Linked DNA regions of Geomonas sp. RF6. The protein of the gene in region 1 binds, or shares a complex with, the protein of each later gene. Links are inferred from orthologs where the notes say so. Each region holds a gene or a part of one and is shown on either strand. Other genes may lie near its edges. The genes, in order: smc and LPW11_RS18420.

Evidence for each region.
Region 2: the proteins of smc (region 1) and LPW11_RS18420 are in contact, whole or in part, in a crystal structure (PDB 3ZGX), measured with the Bacillus subtilis proteins. The link is inferred for Geomonas sp. RF6 from one-to-one orthologs.

The regions. Positions count from the first base shown.
Region 1 is NZ_CP087999.1:2,921,264-2,925,650, forward strand. The notes cover bases 1-4,082. They hold smc (chromosome segregation protein SMC), read left to right. Parts: upstream 1-336; coding sequence 337-3,882; downstream 3,883-4,082. Other genes in these bases: rplQ (50S ribosomal protein L17), read left to right, coding at 1-153; LPW11_RS12685 (roadblock/LC7 domain-containing protein), read left to right, coding at 3,940-4,082. Outside these bases: more of LPW11_RS12685, read left to right, coding at 4,083-4,299; signal recognition particle-docking protein FtsY, read left to right, coding at 4,299-4,387. UniProt on the Bacillus subtilis protein: Required for chromosome condensation and partitioning.
Region 2 is NZ_CP087999.1:4,308,352-4,311,406, forward strand. The notes cover bases 292-3,041. They hold LPW11_RS18420 (segregation and condensation protein A), read left to right. Parts: upstream 292-1,139; coding sequence 1,140-1,943; downstream 1,944-3,041. Other genes in these bases: trpS (tryptophan--tRNA ligase), read left to right, coding at 292-1,049; scpB (SMC-Scp complex subunit ScpB), read left to right, coding at 1,928-2,503; amrB (AmmeMemoRadiSam system protein B), read left to right, coding at 2,650-3,041. Outside these bases: more of trpS, read left to right, coding at 69-291; more of amrB, read left to right, coding at 3,042-3,055. UniProt on the Bacillus subtilis protein: Participates in chromosomal partition during cell division. May act via the formation of a condensin-like complex containing Smc and ScpB that pull DNA away from mid-cell into both cell halves.

The DNA.
Region 1 (4,387 bases):
ATCCGCCCCGGCGACAATGCTCCGGTATCCGTTCTGGAACTGGTGGAAGCGGAGATGAAGCCGAAGAAGGCTGCCAAGCCGGCACCGGCCAAGGCCGCCGTCGAAGCTGCTCCGGCAGCAGTAGCTGTCGAGGCCGAGACTCCGGCAGAGTAAGCTGCACCGCGAGAGAGAAGTAAGACAAAAGGCACGGGAAACCGTGCCTTTTGTCGTCTCTGCACTCCCTCCCTGATTCACCCCTGCGCACCCTTCCGTCTTTCCTCCTCGTTTCCTCTTCCGCTGCCGCCGTAGCGATCTTTCTTTACACGAAAAGCCCCTCTCTGCTACTATGTGCGGCTAATGAAGATAAAACGCCTCGAGATAATCGGATTCAAGTCGTTCCAGGACCGTGCCGTCCTTGACTTCCCCCAGGCTATCACCGGTGTCGTCGGCCCTAACGGCTGCGGCAAGTCGAATGTCGTCGACGCCATCCGCTGGGTGATGGGGGAGCAGTCCGCCAAGAACCTGCGCGGCAAGGCGATGGAGGACGTGATCTTCAACGGGACCGAGTTCCGCAAGCCCCTCGGCATGGCGGAGGTCTCCCTCTTCTTCTCCACCGAGGACGGCCGCGTCCCCGCTAAATACCTCAACTTCTCCGAGATCCAGGTCACCAGGCGGCTGTACCGGGACGGCGAGAGCGAATACCTTCTCAACAAGACCCCCTGCCGGCTTCTGGACGTCGCCGAGCTCTTCATGGACACCGGTATCGGTGCGCGCGCCTACTCCATCATCGAGCAGGGGAAGATCGGGATGATCCTCCACGCCAAGCCGGAGGAGAGGCGCTTCCTCATCGAGGAGGCGGCGGGGGTGACGAAATTCAAGGCGCGCAAGCAGGTGGCGCTTAAAAAGATCGAGGTGACGCGCCAGAACCTCCTGCGCATCGGCGACATCATCTCCGAGATCAAGAGGCAGATGAACGGGCTGCAGCGCCAGGCGAAGAAGGCGGAGCGTTTCAGGGAACTGCGCCAGGAGCTGAAGGAGATAGAGCTTCTCTCTGCCGCGAAGGGATTTACCGCGCTCGAAAGCGAGCGTGCCGCGCTCGGGGCGGAAGTCGGCACGCTGGCAAAGCGCTGTGACGACTTCACCCTCGCCGTGGCCGGAGCTGAACTGACGGTGGAGGATCGCAGACTCGCCCTGGTCGACATGGAGCGCCGCCTCTCCTCGGCGCAGGAGGAGATATTCCGGGTGAAGGGGGAGTATTCCTCCGCGGAGAATCGTCTCGAGTTCCAGCGGCGCGAGCTCTCCCAGCTTGAGCGCCAGGGGGACCGCTTCGCCGACGAGATGAAGGCGCTCGAGGTGAGGCTGGCCGAGGCGCAGGCGGAGGTGGAGAACCTTTCAGTACGTGCCGTTTCTCTCGTTGAGGAGGTGGCTCGCGAAGAAGAGGCGCTTGCCGACCGCCAGAGCCTTCTGGAGGAGATGTCGCACGGCGAGTCGCAGATTGGGCGCGAGCTCGACGAGGCGCGGCGCCAGATGTTTGCTGCGCTCGCGGAGGGTGCCCAGGCAGCGAACCAGCACGCCGGCGTCACCAGGAGGGTCTCCGCCATTGAAGAGAAGCTCCAGGCCGGGGCGCGGGAGAGGATACTTCTCGCCGAGCGTCTGGAGGAGGCAAGGCAGCGCGTCGATACCCTGAACTCGACGCAGCGCAACCTTTCCGACAGGAAAGATGTAGTAGAGGAGGAGCTGCGCACCGTCACCGTGCGGGAAGCGGAGCTCAAGCAGGCACAGGAGCGTGGCGAGCGCGAGCTGCAGGGACGACGCGAGGAGCTGACCGCCGCCTCCTCGCGGCTGAAGTCTTTGCGCGAGCTCGAGGAGCAGTTCGCCGGCTACGGCCAGGGGGTGCGAAACCTCCTTCTTGCCGAGCCGTTCAAGGATGCGCCATTCACCATGCTTGCCGATGCCCTGGAAGTTGAGCCCGCCTACGAGGTGCCGCTCGAATCGGTCCTGGGCGAGCGGCTGCAGTATCTCCTGTGCGGTTCCCGCGACTCCGCCCTCGATGCCGTCGAGCACCTCAAAGGTAGCTCCGGCGGTCGCTGCACCTTCATCACCGCACCCCCTTCCGTCGAGCGATTCGCCGCACCCCCGGCCGGAGCGGGTGATCTGCGGGGGAAGGTTTCCATCGCCGACCACCACGCCCCGTTCATCGAGCCCCTTCTGGAGGGGGCGTACCTCGCCTCCGATCTCCCCGCAGCCCTCGCCCTGGCAGGTGAGTTCCCGCGTCTGACCTTTGTTACTCTCGACGGGGACACCGTTCACGCTGGAGGGATTGTCAACGGAGGGTCGCAGGAGCCTGCGCAGCAGGGGATCATCCACAAGAAAAGGGAGATCAAGGATCTCGCCGCGCAGGTCTCGCGCCTCACCGACCAGGTGGCGGAACTCTCGCGTCTGAAAGAGGAGCGCAAGGAGCAGATCGCCGAGGCGGAAGCCGAGCGTGTGGAACTGCGCCAGGAGGTGCACCGCCTCGACATCCAGATCCTCAACGCGGGGAAGGACCTCCAGACCGCCGCCGCCGATTGCCGCAGGATCGAGGAGAGCGAAGCCGTGCGCGAGATGGAGCACGAGCAGCTGACCGAGGAGCGCGACCTCCTCCTCCAGGAGCTCAAGGAGAGCGAGGCGAAGAAAGCCGGTGCCGAGGAGCGGAAGGTGCAGCTCGAGGTTCGCGTCGAGGAGCTCGCCGGTCGTCTGCGCGAGGCGAAGGAGGAGATGGAGCAGGCGCGCGAGCTCGTGACCGCCCTGAAGGTGAGGGTTGCTTCCCTGAAGGAGCAGGAAGGCGCCACCGAGCGGGGACTCCGCCGGGCGGAGGTCCTCTGCAGCGAGCTCACGGCGAAGATCTCCTCCCACGCAAGAGACATCGAAGGTTCCGGCTCCGAGAAGGAGAAGCTGCTGCAAGGGATCGAGGAGGCGGAAGCGGCACTGCGGACCCTCGCCCGGAAGCAGCGGGAGGCGGATCTCGCCCTGGTGGCAGCCCGCGAGGGGTTCGAGACACAGAACGCCCTCGTGCAGGAAGAGGACCAGCGTCTGAAGGTCCTGCGCGGCGACGCCTCCGCCGCGCGCGAGATCTTCAACGGAAAGAGCCTGCGCCTGTCCGAGGTCAACCTCAAGCTCTCGCACCTGGAGGACGCCCTGAGGGACCGCTACCGGATGGACCTCTCCGAGGTGCTGGCGACGTACGCGGACCGGGAGTGGGACGAGGCTGCGTCGAGCGCCCGCCAGGTCGACCTGCAGCGCCTCATCGAAGAGGTAGGCGAGGTGAACCTCATGGCCATCGACGAATTCCGCGAGATGGAGGAGCGCTTCGCCTTCCTCACCACGCAGAGGGACGACCTGGAAGAGTCGATGAACGCGCTGCAGAAGGCGATCCAGAAGATAAACCGCACCACCAGGAAGCGCTTTCTGGAGACCTTCCAGCAGGTGAACGACAAGTTCCAGCAGATCTTCCCCCGTCTTTTCTGTGGCGGACAGGCGGAGCTTCGCCTTACCGACGAGGAGGACCTCCTCGCCACCGGGCTGGAGATCATCGTGCAGCCCCCGGGCAAGAAGCTGCAAAACGTCTCCCTCCTATCCGGCGGGGAGAAGGCGCTTACCGCCGTCGCGCTGATTTTCTCCATCTTCCTGATCAAGCCTTCCCCCTTCTGCCTCCTCGACGAGGTCGATGCGCCGCTGGACGACGCCAACATAGGGAGGTTCAACGACATGGTGCGGGAGATGAGCGCCACCAGCCAGTTCATCATCATCACCCACAACAGGGCGACGATGGCAGTGGCCGATACCTTGTACGGCGTCACCATGGAAGAGCCAGGGGTCTCGAAGCTCGTCTCCGTGCGCCTCAATGCGGGCGCATCCGCGTAGAGGTGGGCTCGTGGCGGTGAGGCTTTGTACTGCGATGTTGATTTTCAGGAGGGTAGCGTGCCTTTCAAGTTGCTGCTGACCGAGCTTGTTGAAGGTGTTCCCGGCGCCAGCGGCGCCATACTGGCGGACTGGGAGGGTGAGGCGGTCGAACAGCATACCCTCCTCGACCCGTACGAGATGAAGGTTACCGCGGCTCACTGGGGGATCATCCTGAGCAGCATGAAGGGTATGGGAAAGAAGCTTCCCATGGGGGATGTCGGGGAGGGTATAATCACCACGGATGCCCAGCATGTCCTCGTGGGTGCCGTCGGTGAGGATTACACCCTGGTGATGACCCTGTCGCGCTCGACCCTGCCGCTCATGGCGCTGCGAAGCTTCCGCTGTACCGTTGAACGGCTTAAAAAGGAGATTTACTGATGGCCGAGGAGAATAAAGGCTTTCTGAAGGGGCTTTGGGGGCGGCTTGGCGGGAAGGCGCAGCAGTCGGAGTCGGAACAACCGGACGC
Region 2 (3,055 bases), 1.4 Mb from region 1 along the record:
CTTCTCGGGCGGAGCGCGGTTCAAGCTCCCCCTGCTAAAGCTGGAATTCAAAAAGGAGTCGTAAAAGAATGAGCAAACGCATCGTTAGCGGCATGAGACCTACCGGAAAACTGCACCTCGGGCACTACCACGGTGTGCTCTCCAACTGGAGGGAACTGCAGCGTTCCTACGAGTGTTTCTTCTTCGTCGCTGACTGGCACTCCCTCACCACCGAGTACGCCAGCACCGCGGGGATCCGCGAGAGCATCTACGAGATGGTGCTCGACTGGCTGGCCTTCGGGATCGATCCTGAAAAGAGCGTCATCTTCGAGCAGAGCAGGGTGCCGCAGCACGCGGAGCTCAACCTGATCCTCTCCATGATCACCCCCGTCTCCTGGCTGGAAAGAAACCCGACGTACAAGGAGATGCAGGAAAACCTCACCACCAAGGACCTCTCCACCATGGGGTTCCTCGGCTACCCGGTCCTCATGGCCAGCGACATCCTGGTGTACAAGGCGCTGCAGGTGCCGGTCGGCCAGGACCAGCTGCCGCACCTGGAGATCACCAGGGAGATCGCCCGCCGCTTCAATTATCTCTACGGTGAAGTCTTCCCCGAGCCGGCCGCTCTTCTCACGGAGACGCCGAAGGTCCTCGGGCTGGACGGCCGCAAGATGAGCAAGTCGTACAACAATGCCATCTTCCTCGGCGAGACGGCGGAAGAGACGAGGAAAAAACTGATGGGGATGGTGACAGATGCTGAGCGCGTCTATCGCAAGGATCCGGGTGAGCCGGACCGCTGCGTCGCCTTCACCCTCCACTCTCTCTATGTGGCGGAAGAGAAGCGAGAGGAGGTGGTGACTGCCTGCCGCGGCGCCCAGATCGGCTGCGTCGACTGCAAAAAGATCCTCGCCGAGGCGGTCGTGGAGACCCTGGCGCCGTTCCGTGCCCGCCGCGAAGAGCTGGCGGCGCAGAAGGGGCTCGTCCAGGATGTGCTCGCCGACGGCGCCCGCAAGGCCGAAGCGGTTGCCAAGATGACGATGGAAGAGGTGCGCGAGGCGCTCAAACTGTAGTTATTTCGTTCGACACACGCGGGGCGGACGGGAGCTTTCCCGTTCGCCCTTCCTGCGAGTACTGATTGCACCGAACCGGAGATTCGATTCTTGCCACTGGAGAACCCCCAAACCACCCTCTTTTCGGACGCCCTTGAGAGCGCCTACCAGATAAAGGTGGGGGAGTTCGAGGGGCCTCTTGATCTCCTCCTCCACCTCATCAAGAAAAACGAGGTGGACATCTACAACATCCCCATCGCGGAGATCACGCGGCAATATCTCGATTACCTGGAGATCCTGAAGGAGCTGAACCTCGACATCGCGGGGGAGTTCCTCGTCATGGCGGCGACCCTGATCCAGATCAAGTCGCGCATGCTCCTCCCGCTGACGCAGGAAGAGGAGGAGGGGGGGGCGGTGGAGGACCCGAGGGCCGAGCTGGTGCGCCGGCTCCTCGAATACCAGCGCTACCGGGAGGCGGGGCAGGAGCTTGCCGGGCGGCATCTGCTCGGTCGCGACACCTTCGCGAGAAAATTTCCCTCTCCCGAGCTCGCCGACATCGAGCCGCTGGAAGAGGTGGCGGAGGTGGAGATCTTCGAGCTCGTCGAGGCTTTCCGCCGCGTCCTCTCCAAGGTTTCGGTCCCCGCCTATCACGAGGTGGAGGCGGACGGGATCAGCATCGCGGAGCGGATCAGCCAGGTCCTTGCCATCCTGCACGGCGGTGACGGCATGAGCTTCGAGTCCCTCTTTCCCGACGGCGCCACCCGCGAGCTCCTGGTGGTGACCTTCCTCTCCATCCTGGAGCTCTGCAAGATGAAGATGATAAAGGTCGTCCAGGCCGAGAGCCTGGGATCGATCTGGATCTCCTGCCGCGAGCAGGAGGCGGTTACGGAGGAGCCTCTTTGGCAAGATCCCTGAAATCGATCGTAGAGAGCCTGATTTTTGTGCATGACCAGCCGCTCACCCTCGACCGGCTTTGCACGATCCTCGAGGAGTACGAGCGCCCCGAGATACGCGAGGCCCTCGAGGAGCTCATGGAGGAGTACGAGCAGGGGGAGCGCGGCATCACCCTGTGCCAGGTCGGGGGGGGCTACCAGCTGCGCAGTCGCCCGGAAAACGCCGATTTCCTGCGGCGCCTGACGAAGACAAAGACGGTGAAGTTCAGCCAGTCGGCACTGGAGACCCTTTCCATCATCGCCTACCGTCAGCCGATCACCCGCGGCGAGATAGAATACCTGCGCGGGGTCGACTCCGGGGGGGTCCTGAAGAATCTCCTGGAGAAGAAGCTCCTGCGCATCATGGGGAAAAAGGACGTCCCCGGCAAGCCTCTCATTTACGGGACGAGCCGCGAGTTTCTCGAGCTATTCAGCCTGAAGGACCTCGGCGGGCTCCCATCCCTGAAGGAAATCCAGGAGCTCGCCCCGCACGATCCAAACGCCGAGCAGCCGGCATTACCACTTGACGCTATTGATGCATAGGGGCTACTGCGCTAGAATCTCTACGGGTATCGGTTCCAGCTTCCTCAGGCACGAAATGTGATAGGCGGAAGCGTCGCCGTGCTTCAGGCAGAGGGCATCTCGGGAAAGCTGCCCGTGTCCCCCATAGTGATCTCCAGGAGGTGCACATGGTACGTCAGCCGGCGGTAGCAGGAAGGTTCTACAAATCGGATGCCGAGGCGCTGCGCGAGGAACTCGCGGAGCTCATGCCGAAAAACGGCTCGGAGAAGGCGATCGGCATCGTCGCCCCGCACGCGGGCTTCATCTATTCAGGAAAGGTCGCAGGCTCCGTGTACGGCCAGCTGCAGATCCCTTCCTCCGTCATCGTCCTGTGCCCCAACCACACCGGCATGGGGTCCGCCGCCGCCCTTTTCCCTACCGGGCAGTGGGACACCCCCCTCGGTCCTGTCCCGATCAACAGCAGGCTCTCGAAGCTCATTCTGAAGCATGTCCCCCTCCTGAAGGAAGACGAGCTCGCCCACCGCTTCGAGCACTCCCTGGAGGTGCAACTCCCTTTCCTCATGTACCGAAACC